One region of the Ruegeria sp. F11 genome, then DNA from elsewhere that is predicted to be linked to it. Evidence: riboswitches for the same ligand, from Rfam matches in the RefSeq annotation. Region 1 holds a riboswitch; each other region holds the start of a gene.

Region 1 (7,822 bases):
CGGCATAAGACGCCTCACGCTGTGACGCGGGCACAAAGCTCTCGCGCGGCACATTCAGCATAGCGTCGATGATCGGAAATTTTGTGACGTCCGAGGGCCGAACCTGCGTGTCAACCATCGTGCGGCGCCGGGTGGCGAAATCTGTCATGTGATCTCTCGTCTTGAGCCCTTGATTATCTGGCTTGTGCCACATCCCTTGAGCACCGGCAACGGCCCAGATGCCGCAACCGAGGTTTTGTGACGGGTTTGCTACCGGGGCGAGGGCGTTCAATTTGCGAGGCGAGCGCCGATTTTACATTCTTCCCACTGGACGCCCCCAGCGAAAGCTGCTAAAACGCCCTCCACACCACGGCAAGTATTTGATTTTACTTGAAAAGGCGAGTTGGCGGAGTGGTGACGCAGCGGATTGCAAATCCGTGTACACCGGTTCGATTCCGGTACTCGCCTCCATCTCTCTGAAACACCTTGGTTTTGCGGTCTGGTTGCTCGCATTATTCTGCGGCGCGCCCTTGCGGGATCACCTCATACCCTGGCTCTTCAGGCTCATCATCCTCCATTTCAGCCGGAAAACCGGGCGCGCGGATGTCCAGGCCGGTGGACTCTTCCAGCCGTTTGATGATGTTCGGCGACAGTTCGCGGTCGCCGTAGCGCGCGATCCCGTCTTCGAAAATCTTGATCATCAGCGGGTTGATCTCCAGCGGCACTCCGGCGCGATCGGCGACCTCTTGAAACAGGCCGATATCCTTTTTCACCAGATCCATGGTGAACGAGATATCGCGCGAACCGTTCAGGATGACCTGACTTTCCGTCTCATGCACAAAGGATGTCCCCGACGAAATCTTGATCGCCTCATAGGTGGTGCCAAGGTCCATCCCGGCGGCTTTGGCGGTGACCAAAGCCTCGGCGCAGGTGATCAGGTTGGCGGTAGCGAGATAGTTGGTCAGCACTTTCAGCACCGAGGCCGAACCCAATTCACCCGTATGCAGGATGCGCCGCCCCATGGTGGTCAGGAAGGGCAGGATGCGCTCGAACGTCTGTCGATCACAGCCCGCGAAGATCGAGATATTGCCCGTCGCGGCCCGATGGCAGCCGCCCGAGACCGGGCAATCCACCGCAGTTCCGCCCCGTTCGATCACCATCGCGCCAAGGCGTTTGACCTCGGCCTCGTCGGTGGTCGACATCTCCATCCAGATTTTGCCGGGGGTGACCTCGGGCAGCATTTCCTGCATCACTGCGTCCGAGGCAGCGGGGGATGGCAAACAAGTGATCACCGCATCGCAATCGCGCATCAGTTGGGCCGGGCTTTCAGCGGCCTTGGCCCCTTGGGCGACAAACGCGGCCACCAGATCGGGGTTTAGATCATGCACCGTCAGATCGATCCCGTTGCGCAACAGCGATCCCGAGAGCTTGCCCCCCACATTGCCCAGCCCGATAAACCCTACTTTCATGCGCCGCACCCTCCTGTTCGCGTCTTGCGAACCATGCCAGCACGTCGGCCCAACCGGATCATGCCGCCCAGCGACCCGGACAGGTCGCTTTTTACCCGCGTGATCGCGGATCAGCGTGTTGCGCTTGACAAGCGGGGCAACCCTGCCGCATGTCCCTTTCGTTGGTGTCTGCGACAGCAGATGAAAAGGGAATGCGTCAGCGGATCATCCGCCAAACGCAGCCGCCCCCGCGACCGTGACCGGAGAGGGTGCCCAAGCCACTGGCGAATGCCGGGAAGGCGGGACATCCGACAGAGGACCACCTCTGACATCCGCAAGCCGGGAGACCTGCCAACACCCGAGAATGAAACCGGACGGGGTGTTCCGGTGTCGGGTCAATGGACCCGCATGAAACCCCGTCCCCCACGATGAGGATTTGGGGGGATGAGAGACATGACCGAGACCGCTCCGGTCGAATTGCTGGTTTGCACCACTTGCCGTCGCGGGCTGCCCGTCGAAGATGACGCGCAACGCCCCGGCACCCTGTTGCACAAGGCGCTGGAACAGGCGGACCTGCCCGAAGGGATCACGCTGAAAGCCGTGGAATGCCTGTCGAACTGTGACGAGGGCTGTTCCATCGTGCTGCGTGGTGGCCCGGATCGCTGGACATTCGTGTACGAGCATCTGAACGAGGTCGACCACATTGACGTGATCGTTGACGGCGCCACCAAGTATCTCGCGACCGAGGATGGCCTCGTTAAATGGCGCGAGCGTCCCGAACATTTCCGCAAAAACTGTGCGGCCCGCATTCCCCCGATTGGAGCCCTGAAATGAGCAATCTCGAAAAACTGCCCGTCACCGTGATCACCGGCTTTCTGGGCTCGGGCAAAACGACACTGGTCCGTCATCTGATGCAGAACCCGCAGGGCAAGCGTCTGGCCGTTGTGGTCAACGAGTTCGGCGATGTGGGCGTAGATGGCGATATCCTGAAATCCTGCGCCATCCCGGATTGCCCGGCCGAGAACATCATGGAACTGGCGAATGGCTGCATCTGCTGCACCGTGGCTGACGATTTCATACCCACGATTGAGGCCCTGATGGCGCTGGAGCCGCGCCCCGATCACATCCTGATCGAAACCTCCGGCCTAGCCCTGCCCAAGCCGCTGCTGAAAGCCTTCGACTGGCCGGATATCCGGTCCAAGATCACGGTCGATGGCGTGATCGCTCTGGCCGATGCCGAGGCCGTCGCTGCGGGTCGTTTCGCGCCCAATGTCGAGGCGGTGGACGCGCAGCGCTTGGCCGATGACTCGATTGATCACGAAACACCGCTGTCCGAGGTATTCGAAGATCAGATTTCCTGCGCCGATATCATCCTGCTGACCAAGCCCGATCTGGCCGGTCCCGAAGGTGTCGCGAAAGCGCGAGAGATCATCGCCGCCGAAGCCCCGCGCCCTTTGCCCGTCGTTGAGGTGGCCGAAGGTGCCGTAGACGTGCGCGTCGTGCTGGGCCTTGAGGCCGCCGCCGAAGATGACATGGACGCTCGTCCCTCCCATCACGACGGCCATCACGATCACGAGCATGACGATTTCGAAAGCATCATCGTCGAGCTGCCGGAACAGGCCGACCCGCTGGATCTGGTTGCCAAGATCGAACGTCTGGCCAAGGAACTCAACATCCTGCGCGTCAAAGGCTATGCCGCCGTTCAGGGCAAACCCATGCGCCTGCTGGTGCAGGCCGTAGGTGCGCGTGTGCGTCATCAGTATGACCGTCCGTGGGAGCCCGGCGAAGACCGCCGCTCGCGCCTTGTGGTCATTGCTGAGCATGACGACATCAAAGAGGCCGAAATCCGCGATATCCTTGTGGGCGTGACCGAGACCGCCGAGTAAGCCATGCACGTCGTCTTCCGCGAAAGCCACGGGCTCGAGGAAACCGAGACCCCGACCGATCTGGGCCAAAGCCCGGCGGATCTGGTGGTGCTGTCCTTTTCTGACAGTGACCTCGGCGCTTTCGCGGCAGGCTGGCATCGTGGCGGCGGCCCAGAAGGGCGGATGCCGACCCTCCGGCTGGCCAATCTGACGGCGCTGAAACATCCCTTGTCCATCGACACCTATGTCGAGCAGACGCTGGAAGGGGCCAAAGGCATCCTGATCCGTCTGATCGGAGGGGTGCCCTATTGGTCCTACGGTTTGCAGCAGGTTCTGGCGCTGGCGCAGGCCAAAGGGATCGCTTTGGCCGTCCTGCCTGCCGATGGGCGCGAAGACACGCGGCTGGATGAGTATTCCACCTTACCCGTCTCGACCCTCCGCCGTTTGGCGCATCTCTGCGACACGGGCGGAGAGGTTGCAGCGCAGGCGGCACTGGCGCAGATGGCGCTGGCAGCGGGGCTTTACGCAGGTCCCGTGATGGGGGCAAAAACCATCCCCGAATGCGGTGCATGGTGCCCGGATCGCGGTGTGATCCCGGTAGATGAGGCGTTCTCCGGCGATACCAAACGCATCCTCGTCACCTTCTACCGCGCCTATCTGACCTCCGCTGATACCGCCCCGGTCGCAGCCCTGATCCGCAGCCTGCGCGCGCGGGGTCTGGAGGCTGTGGGCCTCTTCGCCCCCTCGTTGAAAGCGCCCGCAGCCGCCGATTGGCTGCGCGACACCATTGCGGCCATGAACCCGTCTGCCATCATCAACGCCACGTCGTTCTCAGGTAAAGGCGCGTCGGGCACCTCGCCTCTGGACGCGGCGAATGTGCCAGTGTTTCAGGTCGCGCTGGCCACCTCGCGCCGCAAAGCATGGGCCGAAGCGGAACGCGGTCTATCTCCTGCCGACCTCGCGATGCATGTCGTTCTGCCCGAGGTGGACGGGCGGATCAGCGCAGGCATCGCGTCGTTCAAAGAACCCGGCAAACGCGACCCACATCTGGAATACTCCCGCTTTGCCCACCGCGCAGAGCCTGAACGGATTGAGGCCCTCATCGACCGCGTGACCGGCTGGCTAAACCTGAACGACAAGCCCAAGGCGGATCGGGTGCCCGCGCTGGTCATGTCCACATATCCCGGCAAGGATTGGCAGATGGCACATGCGGTGGGTCTGGACGCGTTGGCCTCGGCCGAGGCCATACTGTCCGACTTGCAGGCCGAAGGCTACAGCACTGCGCCGGCCGAGCCGATTGCTGAAACGCTGCCGGATGTCTGGTTGTCGTGGCCCCTTTCGGAGTATCAAACCGCGCTGGCGGACCTGCCTGAACAGTTGCGCACAGACCTGCAAACCGTCTGGGGCAAACCCGAAGACGACCCCGCCTGCACTGATGGTGCCTTCCACTTCACCGCTCTGCGCCGGGGCAAGGGCCTTGTCGCGCTGCAACCCGAACGCGGTACGCCCGAACTGCGCGATGACGATTACCACGATCTGTCTCGCACCCCGCGCCACGGCTATGTTGCGTTTTATTTGTGGCTGCGCAAAAGCCTGCACGCCGATGCACTGATCCATATCGGCGCGCATGGCACATTGGAATGGCTACCGGGCAAATCGGTCGCCCTGTCCGCCGATTGCTGGCCCGAGGCGCTGATCCGTGACCTTCCGGTGATCTACCCCTTCATCGTCAATGACCCCGGCGAGGCCGCACAGGCCAAACGCCGGATCGGAGCCGTCACACTGGGCCACATCCCGCCCGCGCTGAAGGAAAGCGGCACGCCAGATCGGATGGTGCGGCTGGAGTCGTTGCTGGACGAGTTCTCGAACGCAGATGGGCTCGACCCCAAACGCCGCGACCGACTGCAGGAAGATATCCGGGACGAGGCACAGGCTATCGGTTTGGAAAGTGATTTGGGGCTGGATCAAGCCACCTGCACCGCCGAGGCGATCACCCGCATTGACCGCTTTGTCTGTGACATCAAGGAAAGCCAGTTCGGCGATGGCTTGCACATCTTTGGCCGGGTGCCCGAGGTCACTGGTAATTTCGACCCCGCACCCTCGGCCCATGCCGAACGCAAGGGCCTGCTGGCCGCACTGGCCGGAAAGCGGATCGAGGCCGGTCCCTCTGGCTCCCCCTATCGCGGGCGCTCTGACGTGCTGCCGACGGGGCGGAACCTCTACACCACCGACCCGCGCTCGGTGCCGACCCGCGGCGCCTATACCCAAGGCGTGAAGCTGGCCGAGGAATTGGTGCGGCGGCATTTGCAAGAGGAAGGCGATTATCCAAAGGGTCTGATCGTTGACCTCTGGGGCTCGGCCACGATGCGCACGGCGGGCGAGGAATTCGCCATGGCGCTGCATCTGCTGGGGGTCAAACCGGTCTGGGACAAGGGGTCCGAGCGGGTCTCGGGCATCGAGGTGCTGCCGATCACCGACCTCAGCCGCCCGCGTCTGGACGTGACGCTGCGGGTCTCGGGCCTGTTCCGCGACGTGTTCCCGACGCTTTCCGCGCTTTATGGTCAAGCCGTCCGCGCCCTGTCGGCGCGGGATGAGGCTCCGGACTGGAACCCCTATGCCGGTCAGGAACCGGCGGCCCGCGTCTATGGCCCGGCCCCCGGCAGCTATGGTCTGAACATGACCCACCTGTCCGAAACCTATACTGATGAGGCCCGCGCGCAGGCGGGCGAGGCGTGGCTGGACGCCAGTTCCTTTGCGCTGGAAGGCGAGCATGTCGCGCAGGACAAAGACGGGATCACGCAGCGCGTGGCCAATGCCGACGGCTTTGTTCACCTACAGGATTTGACTGAAACCGACCTGTTGCTGGCCAACGACTACGCCACGCACGAGGCCGGGTTCGCCGCCGCCAAAAAGATCACCGGCGGCAGCGCGCAGCTTTACCACTTGGACAATACCAACCCCGAAAACCCCCGCGCCCGCACTTTGCCTGAAGAGATCAGCCGTGTCGTTCACGCCCGCGCCGCCAATCCGGGATGGATCGCAGGGATGCAACGGCACGGCTTCCGGGGGGCTGCCGAGATCGCAGCAACCCTGGATCACATGGCCTCATTCGCACATCTTTCGGGCACCGTCGCGCCGCATCTGTTTGACCTGTACCACGACGCCACGCTTGGCGATGCCGAGGTCGACAGTTTTCTGCAAGAAGCCAATCCGCAAGCGTATCAGGCCATGCAGGACCGGTTCCGCGCCCTGCTGGAGGCCGGTCTTTGGGACACCCGCCGCAATTCGATCCGCGCCGATCTGGAGGGGTTGCGATGAGCGCCCCCATCGTTCAGGGATGGTGCCCCGGCGCACACCGCCCGATGATGTCGGGCGACGGCTTGGTTGTGCGGGTGCGCCCGCGACTGGCCCGTCTCGACGCCGCGCAGGCAGTCGGCTTATGTGCGCTGGCCGAACGCTTCGGCAATGGAACCATCGACCTGACCAACCGCGCCAATCTGCAACTGCGCGGGGTGGCGGAGGCAGATCATCAACCGCTGCTGGCAGAACTGGCCGCGCTAGACTTGCTGGATGCGCAGCCGGGCATCGAGGTACGGCGCAATATTCTTGTCACCCCGCTCTACGAAGCAGGCGACCTGACGACGCGTCTGACACAGGAACTGATTGACCGGCTGGCCGACCTGCCCGACCTGCCCGCCAAGTTCGGCTTTGCCATCGACACTGGCCCCGCGCGCCTTCTTGCAGCGGATTCGGCGGATATCCGACTGGAATCCAGACCCGATGGCCTGATCCTGCGCGCTGACGGGGCCGAGACAGGACGAACCGTGTCCAAGGCTGAGGCCGTCGATCAACTAATCACGTTGGCCGGATGGTTCGCCAAGACCTACACCCCCGAGACCCGCCGCATGGCGCGGGCCGTCGCCGCACATGGTCTACCGCCAGAGTTGCAAGGCACCGCGCCCGGACCGATTGGCGCAGCGCTGGAACCCGGCGCTTGCGCGCAAGGGACCTTTTACGGCGCGGCGTTCGGGCAATTGCCTGCGCGCGAGCTTGCCGGTTTGATAGAGAAAAGCGGCGCAACGGCCCTGCGGGTCACCCCATGGCGGCTGATCCTGCTGGAAGGCGGGGCGGCGATACCTGCCCCGGCCTTTGTCACGGACGGCACCGATCCGCTTATGACCACCGACGCCTGCCCCGGCGCGCCGTTCTGCCCGCAGGCGCAAGTGGAAACCCGCGACATCGCACGAGCACTGGCCCCGCGCGCCCCCGGTACGTTGCATGTCTCAGGTTGTGCCAAAGGATGCGCCCGGATGGGGACTGCCGATATCACTCTGGTCGGCCGAGATGGACGATTTGATCTTGTCAAACAAGGCCGCGCAGGGGATGAGCCCTGCCAGACCGGCCTCACCGAAGAAACACTCATGACCATGGACTTCACCTGATGCCCTACACTTATGAAACCGATGGCGCGGCGATCTATAAGGAAAGCTTTGCCACCATCCGGTCCGAGGCCGATCTGGCCCGGTTTGA
Region 2 (7,822 bases), on a different contig from region 1:
CAGAGATTGCAGCAACAGCCGCGCGGGCAGGGATTTGGCGGCCAGGGACATCTCGACATTCAGCCGTGTTCTGCGCTGCGACAGGGCAAGGAAATCCACGGTCGTGACCCCGGCCATGCCTTTACTGTTGGCCTCGAACCGCATCTGGGTGGGCCGGTCGCAATCGGTCATCAGGACCGACATTTGCCGGGGTTTGCCGCGCAGTTTGAACTCGGTATGCCAGGCGGTTCCGGTGTCGAACGGCGCGCCGCCTGCCGTCCGCCGCACCTCGATCCCCCGGCGCATGGCCAGACGTTCGAACCGTTCGAAATCAGAAACCATCTCGAACACTGAATTGATCGGGGCCTCGATATCTTCGCGCGCTGAAAACTGCATGTTGTCCTTTGCCGCCCGTGCATTGGGGCCAGTTTTTCCTCAGTCCAGCGTATCTGCAAGCCAGTTTTGCAAAAGGAAATGCGCAATCGCGCCTTTGCGGGCGGGCAGCAGACTGGGATGCTCGCCCGCGAAGGCCTGCATCATCTCGGTTTTGCTGACCCACATCGCCTGTTCGATCTCGACCGGATCAATCTCGATCTCGCGCGACAGCGCTTCACCCGCGCAGCCGAACATCAGCGAGGCCGGGAACGGCCAGGGCTGGCTGGACAGGTACGACACCGCACCGACGGGCACGCCCGCCTCTTCCATCACTTCACGGCGCACGGCGGCTTCGAGCGTTTCACCGGGTTCCACAAACCCCGCCAGCAGGGAAAACATCCCCTCGGGCCAGCCGGGGGACCGCCCCATCAGGACGCAATCGCCATGGGTGATCAGCATGATCACAACCGGATCGGTGCGGGGAAAATGCTGACCGCCGCAGGACGGGCAACTGCGCTGCCATCCGGCCTGAGACAGCTCGCTTGGCGCACCGCAGCGGGCGCAAAAGCGATGCGTCTGATGCCAGCCGATCACGGCTTTGGCGGTCGCCGCCAGTTCCGCGTCGCGCGCGGACAGGCGGGTCATGATCCGGCGCAACTCGGCAAACACATACCCTTCGGGCAGGTCCGGGTGCTGCTGTTCGGACTTATCGACGAATTCGCCCAGCCCAGTCAGATCAAGCCCTTCCGCCGCCCAATCCGAGATATCGGCGGCAAAAACCGGCGCGCCCGCCTCGGTGCATCCCAGAAAAATTGGTGCTTCCACCACCCCGCCCGGACCATTGCAAATCAGATCATGGCTCATCGGGATCAGTGCAAGCTGATCCAGCCCTTCCCCCCGCACCAAAAGCTTTCCGCGCCAGACCAGCGCGCATCTGGCCATCGGATCACGACGCGCTGCATCCAGCTTGTCACCATCACCGCGAAGATGTGCCGCCCGGTTTAGGCCCGAGCCGCCAAATGTCACCAGTTCCGCGTTTTTCATTGAACGTCCTTTGGGTCTTGCGCACAGGGCTGCCACGTCTCACCCGGCGTTGCAATGGCAATTCACGGCCCCGAAGCCTCGGTATTGCCACGGAAAGGTCGCAAGGCAGCCCCGGAAAATTCATCTATTATACTTCCTAGTGAATTTGATTAAGAAACAGCATCCAAAAGTAGAAAATTGATATTAAACAAATCTTTAACTGGGCGAGAGCTCGAAAAAAAACTTCGGGCCAAAATCCGTATTCTTGCGACCACCGACCTGCATATGAACCTGACCGGCTTTGATTACTACGCCGACCGGCCCGATCCGGCGATTGGTTTCACGCGAACGGCCACGCTGATCCAGCAGGCCCGGGCGCAAGCGGGCGATGCCCTAACCCTGCTGTTCGACAATGGCGATTCCCTGCAAGGAACACCGCTGGGTGAATGGGCAGTGACCGAGGCGGAACGCCATCCGTTGATGCAGGCATTCGCGGTGCTAGGCTATGATGCAATCGGGCTTGGAAACCACGACTTTGAGTTTGGGTTGCCGGTACTCGACCACATTCTCGCGCAGGCCCCCTTCCCGGTGGTCTGCAGCAACATGCACCGCCGGGGCGCTCGGCAGGGTTGGGCAGACAGCACAAGTCTTGAGCGCACGGTATCCCTGAACGGAAAGCCTGCAACCATCCGGATCGGAGTGGTGTCCGTTCTGCCGCCGCAAACCACCCGCTGGGCCTCTCACTTGTTGCTGGACGAGGTTGTCGCCGAGGACATTCTGGAAGCAGCACGGAAGCAGGTGCAACTGCTGCGTGCTGAGGGTTGCGATCTGGTCATTGCGCTGTCGCATTCCGGCCTCGGCGGGTCAGAGGCCACGCCCGGATTGGAAAACGCCACCATCCCTCTGGCCGCGATTGACGGTATTGATGCGGTCATTGCCGGTCATACGCATCTCACCCTGCCCGGCCCGGCGCATGACGGGCTTGCGCATGTGGAACCTCTGGCCGGGCGCATCTATGGCAAACCTGCCGTCATGGCCGGATCGGCGGGCTCTTATTTGGGAGTGATCGATTTGTCGCTGTCTCAGGACCACCGGGGCATCTGGCGGGTTGAAGAAAGCCACGCCGACTTGCACCCGGTCTTGCCCGACACCGACCCCGTTCCCGAACACCCCGATTTGGTCCGGCTTTTTGCACCAGCGCATGAGGGGACGCGGGCCATGGTCGCCGAACCGGTCGCCCGAATTGCCGATGATCTACACAGCTATTTCAGCCTCTGCGCACCGGATCGGGGGCTGGCGTTACTGGCGGCGGCGCAGGCTGCAGCGTTGCGCCCGCACCTGATTGGCCCCGATCTGGCCTGCCTGCCGGTCCTGTCGGCTGTTGCGCCCTGCAAAAGCGGCGGGCGATCCGGCCCGCGCTGGTACAGTGACGTCCCCGCCGGGGAAATCTGCCTGCGCCACATCGCGGATCTGCATTTGTTTCCCAACGAATTGCGGGGGATCATCGCGACGGGCGCTCAGGTGCAGGAGTGGCTTGAGATGTCGGCGAGCGTCTTCAACCAACAGGCCCCCGGTCAAACCCGTGATCTGATCGATTCCCGGCGCGTGGGATACAATTTTGACGTTCTTTTTGGCCTCAGCTACCGGATCGACCTGTCCCAACCCGCGCGTTTCGATGCCGAGGGGGCCTTGACGGACCTCACCCACCAACGGGTCAGAGAGGTTGAGTTCCAAGGCAAGCCAATCGATCCGGACCAGAGATTTGTCGTCGCGCTGAACAATTTTCGCGCCAGCGGAGGCGGGAATGTCCGGGCGCTGTTAAATGCGCGACTCCTTGACCTGCCCAAGGTGGACATAAAAGAGGTTCTGCGGGCTTACCTGTCCAAAAACCTGCCGCAGGACCCGCTTGAAAATGCTCGGCACCCTTTCTCGTTTTCCCCTATTTCAGGAGCCTCTGCCATCCTCAGAACCGGTCCCGGCGCGATCAAGTATCTGGACGAGCTGGACATCTTTGCCCCTGAACAACTGGGGCGCGACGGGGACGGGTTCGAGCAGATACGCCTGACACTCTGACGGGTTGTCTTTTGCCCGGCACCTGCCTATACCGGGGATTGAGAGGTTGGCGCGGGCGAGCGCCTCGCCAACCTGGTCAGGTCCGGAAGGAAGCAGCCACAACGAGCCCCGCTTGGGTCGATGTCCAACCTCTCACTTATTCAAACCCGAGCCGCAGGAGGGCTTTTATGAGTGTAGCAAAGACCCTTCGGGCAGAGCGGTTCTGAACCCTATCCACGCGACTGCCTGAACCCATGACCGACGGATGCGCGCCCGCCATCTGTGGGTTTTGCTGTACCTGAACACAGGCAGACCAATGACTTTGACGCTTACGGATCTTGGATGGTCCTCTCACTTTGCCGCGCAGCACGCGGCCAATCCTTCGTGCAATCCCTATCGCATCACCGCCGTTCACCGCGACCGGCTGATCGGAGTGAATGCGGAGGGCGAAGCGCCTCTGCTGTCCCCGGATCGGCCCACGGGCGATTTCGCCGTTGGCGACTGGGTGCTTAGCGACGACCATAACCGAATCCGCCACCTGCTGGAGCGGCGTAGCACCCTGCAACGCCGCGCCGCAGGCACCGAGGCCGAGGCGCAGCTTATCGCCGCCAATGTGGACGTGCTGTTCATCGTCAGCTCGTGCAACGCCGATTTCAACCTGCCCCGGCTGGAGCGATATCTGGCTCTTGCCTATCAATCCGGCTGCTACCCAGTTGTGGTTCTGACCAAGGCAGACACCTGCGCCGATCCTTCGGACTATGCCGCCAAGGCACAGGGGTTGGCACCGTTTCTGACGGTTCTGACGGTGAATGCGCTGGAGGCTGATGACATGCAGCAGGTTCTGTCTTGGTGTCCAAAGGGACAAACAGCCGCGCTGGTCGGGTCGTCGGGCGTGGGTAAGACCACGTTAGCAAACGGGATGACCGGGCGACAGGACGGTACTGCCGACATTCGCGAGGACGACGCGCGGGGGCGGCACACCACTACCGCGCGCGCCCTGCACCGGATGCAAAACGGCGGTTGGCTGATCGACACGCCGGGCATGCGCGCCCTGCGCCTGCTGGACGCGCATGAGGGCGTGGATGAGGTGTTCTCGGACATCCTCGAACGTGCCGCCTTATGCCGGTTTTCGGACTGTCAGCACGAGGCCGAGCCCGGTTGCGCCGTGCAAGCGGCCATTGCAGACGGCACGCTGGATGCCGACCGGCTGGAGCGTTGGCGGAAGCTGCGGCGCGAGGATCAGAGGAACTCGGAAACCGTGGCGCAATCGCGGGCTCGCGACAAGGCGTTTGGCAAAATGGTGCGGTCCGTGATGCAGGACAAGAAATCCCGCAAAGGGCTATGACTGCAGGGGCACTGGGTTCCCGGTGCCCTTTCTCAGCCAATCAGGCGCGGCCAGACAGCTGCGTTACGCCGCGCAAAAACGCCGATATGGCCGATCTCGCGCAGTCCGAAATCCTGCGGGGACAGCAGATGCCGTTTTGCCTCAGGCCCGTACAGATCGGCCAGCCGCCAGACGGCTTGCGGCGGCACCATCTGATCGTCTTCAAATGTGAACAGATCCACCGGCACGCCTGAGCCGGCCCATTTGGCCTCTGGCAGCCCCTTGCCAATCTCGGGCACGTAGTTCAGCGGCGCCGTGCACCACCGACGCCACTGCCAATACACAGGCGCAGGTAAATCCGAACCAAACCCCAGCGCCTTGCCCGGCAGATAGCCCATCATCCGCACCGCCAACGGCGCGTGGCCGTACCAGAACAGCCCCGCCAGCGCCCGATAGGGCCAGGGGTGATCGGTCAGCGTGACCAGCCCAGAGCACACGCAGATCATGCGGTCGATCCGGTCGATATCCGGCTGCACCGGCCCCAGCATCGCGCCGACCGAATGGCCAATGGTCCAGTGCTGCGCGTTGGGAAAACGCCGCCGCATCTCGGCGCGGGCAGCGGGCATGTCGGTCAGAGCCCAATCCGCCATCGTGACCGTCGAGTGCTTCAGTGACCCCGACGCGGACGTCCCGAAATCGCGATAGTCATAGGTCAGGCAGGCCATGCCCCGCTCAGATGCCAGCCACTGCGCGAAATGCCGGTAATAGTCGCGCGGAACGCCGGTGGCGCTGTTCAGCGCGACAACCGTTTCCGGCTCGGTCACAGGCTGGTACAACCGCGCCGACAGCATCGCCGGGCCGGAGGGAAACTGAAAATCTTCGGTCAACACCGTCTGCTGCGCGTCCAACATGGCACCCTCGGAATCAATCTGAACCAATCGGTTCATTTTCTGATCAGGCGCTGAACGGCGCGCGCAAGTCAACAGCGAACCCGCATGACCAAACGTCCGCTTCGGGCGATCAGCGCAAAACTCGGATCAAGATCAGCTTGACTCGGGCCCCGGCCAACCGCTAGCGATTGTGTGATGGTTTCCGGCCCCCACAAGGGGTCGGGATGAAAAGGGAACTCGGTGCGGTTCTGCCCGGCTTTGCCGGAACGAACCAAGGCCGCGACTGCCCCCGCAACTGTAAGCGGTGAGCACTGCCGGAACACCACTGGCCGAAAGGCTGGGAAGGTCGGCAACGCTTTGACCCGCAAGTCAGGAGACCTGCCATCAAAAACTGAAACCGAAACTCGGGCGGGGTGTCCGGGCAGGTCCTGACAGCTTCGCGCAGTCCCGCCTGATCCGCATCCCCCGTCCGCCGCGCGGAGGGCGCAGGATGATCTGGAAGACGAAGACACATCAATTCACTGCAACCGTATGCCAGCGGACCGGCAAAACCTGCCCGGCGCTGGCCCAAATGGCGCGGGCGCTGACGCAAGCGGTTGCGCAGGCCGGGCCCGTAACCACCGATGAATTCGAAATCGAAGGCAGCAGCGAATTGAGTTTCTGTTCCGGCGGCTGCACCGCCTGGTTTCGGGCGCGCCCGGATCAGGTCCGGGTGTTTTGCGGCAAGGCGGCCGGGGATGATCTGGAAGCGCTGGACCGCTATGCCGACATGATCTTTGGCACCGGCTTGACCGCTTTGCCCTCAAGCGCAATCACCAGCCCGCCCTGCGCCATGCTTGAAGTCACCGCAATTGCCCCGCGCGAAGTGCCAGCGCAGGTTCATCAGGTTTCGGTCTGATTCACGCGTCACTCACCACCTGTGCCGTCCCGACGGCCCAGGCCATCTGCCCCTCGGTCTCGACCGCGCAGGCCCGGATGGCCCGCAACCGTGACAGTGCCTTGTCCGGGGCCTCTCCGCTTTCGACCATCAACCGCAGGACAACCATGCCCGACCGGCCACAGCCACCCCGGCAGTGAACCAGCACCCGCCCGCCACCGGACAGCGCTTGCCGCACCGTTGCGCTGACCGAGGGCCACGCGTCGACGACCTCCTGTGGCGGCGCACCAAAATCTTCAACCGGCAGATGCACCCAACGGCTGGCGCGGCCCTGAATATCGCTGCCAAAATCCTGCGCACCGTGCTGCAACAACTCAACCGCAGTAGTCATCGAAATCACCAGCCCCGGTTTCCAGTCCGAAATCAGGTCCAGATCGCCGGAATAATCCCCGCTGCAGCCTGGAATCGGCGTCAAAGCCAGCGTACCGCCCCCAACCTGCAGGGCATAGATTGCCATCTGAGACATAAACCGAGCCCCCTCGTACAATAATCGCCAAAAATACAGTCTCTGAAATAGGCTGAACCAGTTTACGCAAGGACCGGCGTTTTCCAAAACAAAAATCCTGACGACACGCTGTGGACGCGGGCGGCGGCGACCTCTACGCTGCGGCAGACCTCGAATCCGCGAAAGCAGACATGACCGACACGCCCAGCCCCGCCTATCAGGTTCTCGCCCGCAAATACCGCCCGGAAACTTTCGCCGATCTTGTGGGACAGGACGCGATGGTGCGCACGCTGAAAAACGCGTTCGAGGCCGATCGGATCGCGCAAGCCTTTGTCATGACAGGCATTCGTGGCACCGGCAAAACCACCACGGCCCGGATCATCGCCAAGGGGATGAACTGCATCGGGCCGGATGGTCAGGGCGGCCCCACGACAGAACCTTGCGGCCAGTGCGAGCATTGCCTAGCGATCATGGAAGGCCGCCATGTCGACGTGATGGAGATGGACGCCGCCAGTCGCACCGGCGTGAATGATATCCGCGAGATCATCGACAGCGTGCGCTATCGCGCGGCCTCGGCCCGTTACAAGATCTACATCATCGACGAGGTCCACATGCTCTCGACCAGCGCTTTTAACGCGCTGCTCAAGACGTTGGAAGAACCGCCCGAGCATGTGAAATTCATCTTCGCCACCACCGAGATTCGCAAGGTGCCGGTCACAGTCCTGTCCCGCTGCCAGCGCTTCGACCTGCGCCGGATCGAGCCCGAGGACATGATCGGCCTGCTGCGCAAGATCGCC
Region 3 (7,822 bases), on a different contig from region 1:
GGGCAACATGCGCAATACCTACGATTCAGAATTCGTCAACCGGCTGGTGGGCGAACTGAACATTCTAAACAAGTGGCCGATCCTGATTGATGGCGGCGACACGCGGGCCGAAGCCGCGATTGATCAGGTTCTGCGCTACCCGCTGGATGCCCTGATTCTGAGGGGCGGCAGCATGCCGGAAGCGCTGGTCGCACAGTGCAGTAAATTTGGTGTGCCCATGATTTCGTCCGGACGAATCGTTCACGCACCGGGCGTCGATAATGTGTGCTGCAAGAACGCCGAAGGCACACGGCTCGCCGCGCAGACTCTGATCAAGCGGGGCCGCAGGAAATTCGGATACATCGCCGGGGCGTCTTGTTTCGCCTCCTCGGCCGAGCGCAGATCGGGGGTGATCACCGCCCTCGAACAAGCCAGCCTGCCGCTGATCGCGGAAAAGGCCGGAGAATTTACCGTTGAGGCGGGCTACCGCGCGGCGATGAGGATGCTGCAAGATCACGATCTGGACGCGCTTGTCTGCGCCAATGACGCCAGCGCCATTGGAGCCCTGACGGCAGCGCGCGAGTTGGGCGTGGATGTACCGGGGTCGCTGTCGATTGTAGGGTTTGACGACATCGAGATGGCTGGCTGGCCGATGTTCAACTTAAGCACCGTGAACAACCCCATAGACCAGTCGGTCGAGCACGTCATCCGATTGCTTGAACGCCGGCTGGAAGACCCCGCCAGCCAGAGTGAAACGCTGTTGATTGACCCGTATTTCGTGCCGCGCGGGACGCATTAACAACGTCAGTCACTCCGTGCCGATTTGAACAGGTACAAAAACACGAACAGCGACCCGATGGAGGTGGTCACGATCCCCACGGGCAGTTCCTGCGGCGCGAGAAGAAGCCGAGACAGGATGTCGGACAGGGTCAACAGAATCGCTCCGACAATTGCTGAGGCCACCAGCAAGTTGCGGTGCAGGGTTCCGGCAATGCCCCGGGCGATGTGGGGGACCATCAGGCCGACAAACCCGATCACACCCGCGACCGAAACAAAGCTGGCTGTTGCAAGCGCGGCGACAAAGAACATGCTGAACCGCAGGCCCTGTACCGGAATGCCCAACGTGGCAGCCGTAAAATCCCCGGTCAGCAGCGCGTCCAACCATCGACTGCGGTAGAGAGCATAGCTCAGGATCAGACCGAGGCCGATCAGAACCAGCGGGAAGGTCTCCCACCGGGCCAGACCCAGCCCGCCCAGCATCCAGAAGATTACAGAATGGGCGGCGCGGCTGTCTCCGGCGAAGATCAGGTAGTTGGTGATGGCCGAGAACAGGAAAGACACCGCCAACCCAGCCAGGATCAGTTTCTCCGGCGCGCTGGTGCGCAGGCTGTGAACAAGTGCGAGGACAATGCCCGATGCAATCAAGCCGCCGCAGAACGCGGCTAGCGGCAGGGTCCAGATGCCCAGAACATCGCCGGTGACCGTGATCACCAGAACTGCACCCGCCGCAGCACCCGAGGACAGGCCAAACAGAAACGGGTCCGCCAGATCGTTGCGCGTGGTGGTTTGCAGAACTACGCCAACAACACCAAGCCCAGCCCCGATGACAGCGGCGAACAGGGCCCGAGGCAGGCGCAGATCGAACACGATCCGGTGCATGGGCGACATCTCACCATCGGTCAGACCAGTGCCAAGGCCAATCGCCGAGATAACGTCCCGCACCGGGATCGGCGTTGTTCCGTAGACCACGGACAACAGCAAAAGGGCGATCAGAACGACCGCCCCCAGCAATATCAAACGGCCCGTTTGGGCCATATCAGTTGCTCACCGGGTGCATGGCCCTTGTCATTTTCTCGATGGCGTCGATGTTGGCCGGTCCGGGGGTCAGCTCTTCGTAGCGCAGGCCAATCCAGCGTTTGTTGATGACCGCATCGGTCTGCGACATCACCGGGTGTTCCTGCAGGAACTTGAACGTGTCTTCCGCCCCGTTGCCGGTCTGATAGTCCAGTAGCACTAGGAATTCCGGGTTCGCGGCGGCAACGGCCTCCCACGAGGTGCGGCCCCAGCTTGTATCCAGATCATGGGTCACGTTCACACCGCCAGCAGCCGTGATCATCGCGTCGGGGATGGCGAATTTGCCAGCGGTAAAGGGCGCATCAGCGGGCCCGTCCAGCAGGAAGACACGCGGCTTGGTCACATCTGCGGTTTTGGTTTTGATCGCGGCAAGCTGCTCTTTCCAGCCGGACACCAGCGCCTCGGCCCTGTCTTCGACATGCATCACTTTGCCCAGACGCAGAACATCGTCAAACAGCAGGTCCATGCTGGCCTCGGGACGGTCCTTGTCCAGATGCACGCAGCTCTCAGACAGGATCATGGTCTTAATGCCGAAGGGGGCCAGCGTGTCCGGCGTGACATCACCGCCCGGTTTCATGCCGTAATACCAGCCTGCGAAGAACAGGTCGGGTTCCACCGCGACAAGGTTCTCGATGGTGGGGTACTTCGGCGCAAGCTCGGGGATGTCGCCGCGCTGCGCGTCGAAATCGGGGCTGGTCTTGTACCAGCCGGTGATGCCGGTCAGGCCAACGATCTTGTCCTGCAGGCCAAGCGCAAAGGCCATATCGGTCATGTTCATATCATGCACGACCAGGCGCTCGGGCTGGGTGTCAAACACCAGCGGCTCACCGCAGTTATCGACCGTGACTTCATGCGCCGCCGCGCCGCTTGCAAGACCGGTGATCAGCGCCACGGACCAGAGTTTCTGCTTCATCCTAAATCCTCATAAGGTGACAGTTTACGTTTTCGGATATCGAGCGCGGGGATCACGCGGCCTTCATGCTGAAAGCACAGGTAATCCACGCCAAAGGTTTCGCGGACGCGGTCTGGGGTCAGTACCTCGCTCACCGGTCCAAAGCCGGTCAGGCGCGTGGCCTTCATCAGGGCGACATGGGTCGCGAATTCCGGGATCATGACCAGATCGTGCACGATCATGACAACCGTCACGCCCAGTTCAGCCACCAGCGACAGCATGTGGCCCTTGGCATCGGGGTCCAGATGATTGGTGGGTTCGTCCAGGAACAGCAAATCCGGATTTTGGGCCAAAGCCCGCGCGATATGGGCGCGCTGCCTTTCCCCACCGGACAGCCTGCCCAGCGGCTTTTCTGCCAGATGCGACAGCCCGGTGACATCCAGAACCCGCTTCAGATCGGTTGCATGATCCTTGGCCGATCTTTCCGCTTTGATGGGAATTTGGCCCAACGCCACATATTCCCGCAACCGCAGCCGACTGTCCGGGAACTCCTGCTGGCCGACCACAGCAATCGTCCGCGCCCGCTGCGTGGCAGAGAGTTTGCGCAGGCTTTGACCGCGAATACGAACATCCCCGAACGCGAGGCGTTCGGCCCCGCAGAGCAGTTTCAGCAACGTGGTCTTGCCCGCGCCATTCGGGCCAGCAATCGCCAGAATCGAACCCTCTTCGACGCTGAACGAGGTGTCCTGCAACAGAACGTCGCCGTTCAGCGCGTAATACTCCAAACCCTCGGCCACCAGAAAGCTCATGCCTCATCCTCCGATGGCAGGCGGGGCAGGCGCGATAGGGTTTTGGTCAGCAGGGCAGGGGGACGGTCCGAGGCACTGGTCCAGCCGTCTGGCGTGTCGCGATACTGGCAGGCGAACTCGACCAGCGCGGTCAGGTCCTTTTCGGTCTGAATATCGCCGAACAGATACTGGGCCTTGCCCGGTGCCTGCAGGCCCACGGTCATGGGCCGTTCACACCCTGCCATGCAGGCGATCAGGCGGGTTTTGAAACCTTCAGGAAGCTGGCGGTCCAGAACGTCTTTCGCAACGTCCGCCGAAACAGGCCCCTGACAGGTCTCACAAATCAGCACGTAGTGATCAGTATCGTTCGGCATTCTTCGCCCCGAAAAATGCCAAATGCAGACAGATGCTGCCGGTATCTTGAACACGCACGCGTGCCATCAAAGCCTCCTTCCAGGACGCCCCGCCCCGGGTTGGTTGAACATATGATGGCAGGTCTCCTGACTTGCGGGTCGTTGCTCGACCAACCTTCCCGGCCCTCGGGCCAGTGGCGATTTGGCGTCGCTCTCCGCCTACAGTTGCGGGGGCAGTCACGGCATTGGCCCACAAAGGCCGCACCGTATTCCCATTTTCATCCCTCGGGCACGCCGTCGGGAACCATCCCGTGCAGCTAGTCCGGGGACGGAATATTTGTCAAGAGCGTGGGTTCGACTGCGCCACGCTGACGCCGGTCAATAATCCGCGACAAGAAGGAAATCGGGTTCGGCGTCTTCCTCGATCGTGGCGAAGCGCGGGATCGGGTCTTCGAACACATTGTCGGTGCGGTCGTCATTAACGGTCGAGACCTCGCCAATCAGACAGTCGCCGCGTTCCGCCCAGAAGGCGTGCCAGATGCCGGGCATGAGCGTGACGCTTTGCCCCGGCGCGAGCCGCAAAAGCTCACCGGGCTGGATGGTCACGGGGCAACCGTCGCTGGGCACGACAACGGGAGTGTCCCGGTCGATCCCTCCATCTGCGTCCGAGGCGTAAATCTCCATCACCAGATCACCGCCACCCCGGTTGATGATATCCTCGGCCTTCACGATATGGCGATGCATCGGGGACAGTTGCTTGTCGCGCGAGATCAGCAGTTTCTCCGCGTATAGCATCCCGCGCCCGAGACTCAGGTCATTTGCGTCGCCATTGCGCAGGGTGAACAGAAACAGGCCCAGCTCATCAAACCTGCCCTGACCGTAGTCGGTAATGTCCCAGCCCAGACTGCGATCCCGGATGCCAGCCGCCTTTTCGCTGCGCATCTGGTCGGGGGACCAGTCGGCAAAAGGGGGCAGCACAGCGCCGAAAGAATGGATAAAGGCCTGCGCCTCGGCCTTGATGCGGTTGATATCGGATCGTTTCATGGGATTGCCCTTATTAGGGGTTAAAGCTCGTGCGCCCAGGGCGGGTTCGCCCCGGCGCGGGATACTGTGACGGCGGCAACAGCCGCGCCAGAGGACAAGGCGGCGCGAAGATTGTCGACACCCAGCGCCTGAAGACTGTCTTTGGTCAGGTTTCCGGCTTTGTGCAACTCGGCCAGAACACCGGCGTTGAACGTGTCGCCCGCACCGACCGTATCGACAACATCGACCGGCTGACCTGGCACCGACACTTCGGTTCCGTCCGCCAGATAGCCCGTGGCCCCTTCGCTGCCTCGGGTGACAATAACCACCGAAGGCCCCGCCTGCAGCAAAAGCGGCACTTTCTCGGCCAGAGGTTCCGGGCCCGGCACGATCCAGTCCAGATCCTCGTCCGAGACCTTGACGATATCCGCCTGCGCGATCATCCGGTTCAGCCGCGTGCGATACCGGGTCGGGTCCTGAATGAAACCCGGGCGGATATTGGGATCCAGCATGACCGCACGACCCGCGCCGTGGCGGTCCAGAAGGTCGGCATAGGCGTCGGCGCAAGGCTCGCAAGCCAGGCTGATACCGCCAAAATACAGCGCTGACACGGCGGGCAACTGGTCCGGCATATCCTCGGCCCGCAACATCCGGCCCGCGGTGTTTTCGTCAACGAAAGTGTACGAGGCGTGCCCGTCCTTCAATTGCACGAAAGCCAGCGTTGTCGGTCTGTCCGAGCGGATCACATGCGCGGTGTCCACGTGGCTGTCTTTCAGCGCCTGCGCCAGTTGATCGCCAAACATATCCGAGGACAGACCCGTCAGCATGGCCGCCGGAGCACCCAAACGGCCAAGGGCAATCGCCGTATTGAAAATAGCCCCGCCCGAATGCGGCACAAACCCGCTTGCACCCGAGGTCGTGGGCTCGGCGATCATGTCGATCAGGGCTTCACCGCAGCACAGGATCATCCCGCATTCCTTCCGCGAAATTCAGTTCAGGCGGCAAGTTTACCGCGCGAGCGCATTTTTGCAGAAATTGTTAGCGCCAACAATGCCAAATTCGGCCTGTTCGGACACATAAAGGTTCATCGAACGGCGCAGATCGCTGAACCGCCCACCCGCGTTGAATGCCGCCCGGAACGTATCGCCAAAAAGCCAGCGGTTCTTTTCAGCGACTCCACCGACCAGAAACACCCCTCCGGTCGGCATCAGAGTCACTGCCATATCGCCCATCAAAGCCCCCAGTTGTGTCGTGAACATCTGTGCCGTTTTGACAGCGATGGGGTCAGAGCCATCGCGGGCATCCTGCAGGATGTCCTTTGCCGTTCGCACCGGCGTGTCGGCTTGGCCACTTGCCATGCCGACGGCCTGATATAGGATCGGCAGGCCCGTGCCGCTCAGGAACATCTCTGCCTCCAGCGTCAGACTGTCATCAAAGAAGCTCTCGGGCGAGATGCGGCGGGCGGCGTCGAACACGTCCACCTCATCCCGATGGCGCGGCGACAGACCCACATGGCCACCTTCGCCCGAGGCGGTGTGATAGTGGCCTTCGGAATACAGCAGCGCACCAACGCCCAGTCCGGTGCCGGGGCCCACAACAAGACGGGTTCCGGGTGGCGGAGTATCCTGCCCCTGCAGAACTGCCACATGGTCGCGTGTCACCTCGGCCACGGACCAAGCGGCGGCTGTGAAATCATTGATGACAAACGTATTCTTCGCGCCTGTGGCCTGCGCAAGTTCGACCTCGGACAAGTCAAGATGGGCGTTGGTCAGGCGGATAACCCCGTCTCGCACCGGCCCGGCCCCGGCGGCCACAACCGCCTGGGGATTGGTTCCGATTTCGTCGCGCAGGCTGTGGAAAGCCTCAAGCAGATCAGGCAAAGTACCGGTCGGATGTTTACGCAGATCGACCAGCTCTCCGTTCGAAACAACGCCTAGGCGGGTGTTTGTACCACCGATATCCGCGACCAGATTCCAATGTTCATGCACAGCCCCTGCCGGTTGCGCCAGCGGTAGGGAAACCTTGCCCGCGCCGAGCATTGATTTCACCGCATGGAACGAGGCTTTGGGGGTCCGTTCCAGCGTCTCGAAATCCACATCCACCAGCCCGAAGCGTTTTTCGTACCCGAAAGCCCATTCGTAGTTGTCCAGTAGCGACCAGATGAAATAGCCGTTGACTGGAACGCCCTGATCCAACGCGTTCTGAACGGCAGCCAGATGGCTGTTCAGATAGTCAATCCGGTCATCATCTTGCTGCCGCTTCGGGCTCGCCATGCCGTTTTCGGTCACGAACAGGGGCAGGTCGCCGGTGTACTCGTGACACGTCCGCGCAAGGAAACGAGTCAGGGCGGCGGGGTCGATCTCCCATCCCATCTGGGTTTTGGGCAGCGGGCCGGGCACCTCGGTCAAGCCCGGCCATGCGGAATCAACCGGGGCGATCAGCTTACGGGTATAGTAGTTCAGCCCGCACCAATCGACCGGTGTTCCGATGGTGTCGAAATCATCCTCCCAACCGATCGGCAAGTGAGGCTCCAGCCCCTTCAACACGTTCTCAGGATATGCTTTTTTGAACACGCCCCCTAGAAAGAACCGGTTGTAAATACCGTCATATAGGTCAGCAGCCTCCCGCGCCTCGGGGCTGTCATCGGCGGGTTCGGCCCATTCCAGATTGAACACACCGCCCAGATTGGACATGCCCAGCCCGCGCATCGCCTGAATGGCGCGGCCATGGGCCAGAAGAACGTGATGCATCGCGCGGGCCGTGGCGCGGATATCGCGCAGGCCCGGCGCGTGGTGGCCCTCGAAATGGCTGAGCCAACTGACACACCAGGGCTCGTTGATCGGCGCGACGGAATACATCCGGTCGCCGATGCGACCCATGATCACCTCGGCGAAATCGGCAAACCAACCGGCGATGTCCCGATTCCGCCAGCC

The links. A riboswitch is a leader RNA that binds a small molecule or an ion and turns the genes downstream of it on or off. The one in region 1 is predicted to bind cobalamin.
Region 2: another riboswitch for cobalamin. It lies ahead of ACR0NJ_RS04315 (hypothetical protein); the one in region 1 lies ahead of ACR0NJ_RS00450 (DUF1636 family protein).
Region 3: another riboswitch for cobalamin. It lies ahead of ACR0NJ_RS05645 (DUF1636 family protein); the one in region 1 lies ahead of ACR0NJ_RS00450 (DUF1636 family protein).

Annotation. Positions count from the first base shown of each region.
Region 1 is NZ_JBQFOW010000001.1:86,299-94,120, reverse strand. It holds gene ACR0NJ_RS00465 (protein-L-isoaspartate O-methyltransferase family protein) at 1-148, opposite strand, end outside; tRNA gene ACR0NJ_RS00460 (tRNA-Cys) at 377-450, shown strand; gene ACR0NJ_RS00455 (NAD(P)-dependent oxidoreductase) at 492-1,559, opposite strand; cobalamin riboswitch at 1,594-1,797, shown strand; gene ACR0NJ_RS00450 (DUF1636 family protein) at 1,881-2,261, shown strand; gene cobW (cobalamin biosynthesis protein CobW) at 2,258-3,313, shown strand; gene cobN (cobaltochelatase subunit CobN) at 3,317-6,610, shown strand; gene ACR0NJ_RS00435 (cobalamin biosynthesis protein CobG) at 6,607-7,734, shown strand; gene ACR0NJ_RS00430 (precorrin-8X methylmutase) at 7,734-7,822, shown strand, end outside.
Region 2 is NZ_JBQFOW010000002.1:355,513-363,334, reverse strand. It holds gene ACR0NJ_RS04345 (SRPBCC family protein) at 1-375, opposite strand, end outside; gene nudC (NAD(+) diphosphatase) at 415-1,398, opposite strand; gene ACR0NJ_RS04335 (bifunctional 2',3'-cyclic-nucleotide 2'-phosphodiesterase/3'-nucleotidase) at 1,576-3,450, shown strand; RNA gene ffs (signal recognition particle sRNA small type) at 3,490-3,588, shown strand; gene rsgA (ribosome small subunit-dependent GTPase A) at 3,746-4,774, shown strand; gene ACR0NJ_RS04320 (alpha/beta hydrolase family protein) at 4,807-5,700, opposite strand; cobalamin riboswitch at 5,823-6,043, shown strand; gene ACR0NJ_RS04315 (hypothetical protein) at 6,134-6,541, shown strand; gene ACR0NJ_RS04310 (protein-tyrosine phosphatase family protein) at 6,543-7,046, opposite strand; gene ACR0NJ_RS04305 (DNA polymerase III subunit gamma/tau) at 7,157-7,822, shown strand, end outside.
Region 3 is NZ_JBQFOW010000003.1:246,537-254,358, forward strand. It holds gene ACR0NJ_RS05625 (LacI family DNA-binding transcriptional regulator) at 1-778, shown strand, start outside; gene ACR0NJ_RS05630 (FecCD family ABC transporter permease) at 784-1,794, opposite strand; gene ACR0NJ_RS05635 (ABC transporter substrate-binding protein) at 1,796-2,746, opposite strand; gene ACR0NJ_RS05640 (ABC transporter ATP-binding protein) at 2,743-3,534, opposite strand; gene ACR0NJ_RS05645 (DUF1636 family protein) at 3,531-3,887, opposite strand; cobalamin riboswitch at 3,987-4,190, opposite strand; gene ACR0NJ_RS05650 (D-lyxose/D-mannose family sugar isomerase) at 4,245-4,910, opposite strand; gene ACR0NJ_RS05655 (carbohydrate kinase family protein) at 4,931-5,857, opposite strand; gene ACR0NJ_RS05660 (glucokinase) at 5,897-6,928, opposite strand; partial or broken gene ACR0NJ_RS05665 (GH1 family beta-glucosidase) at 6,923-7,822, opposite strand, start outside.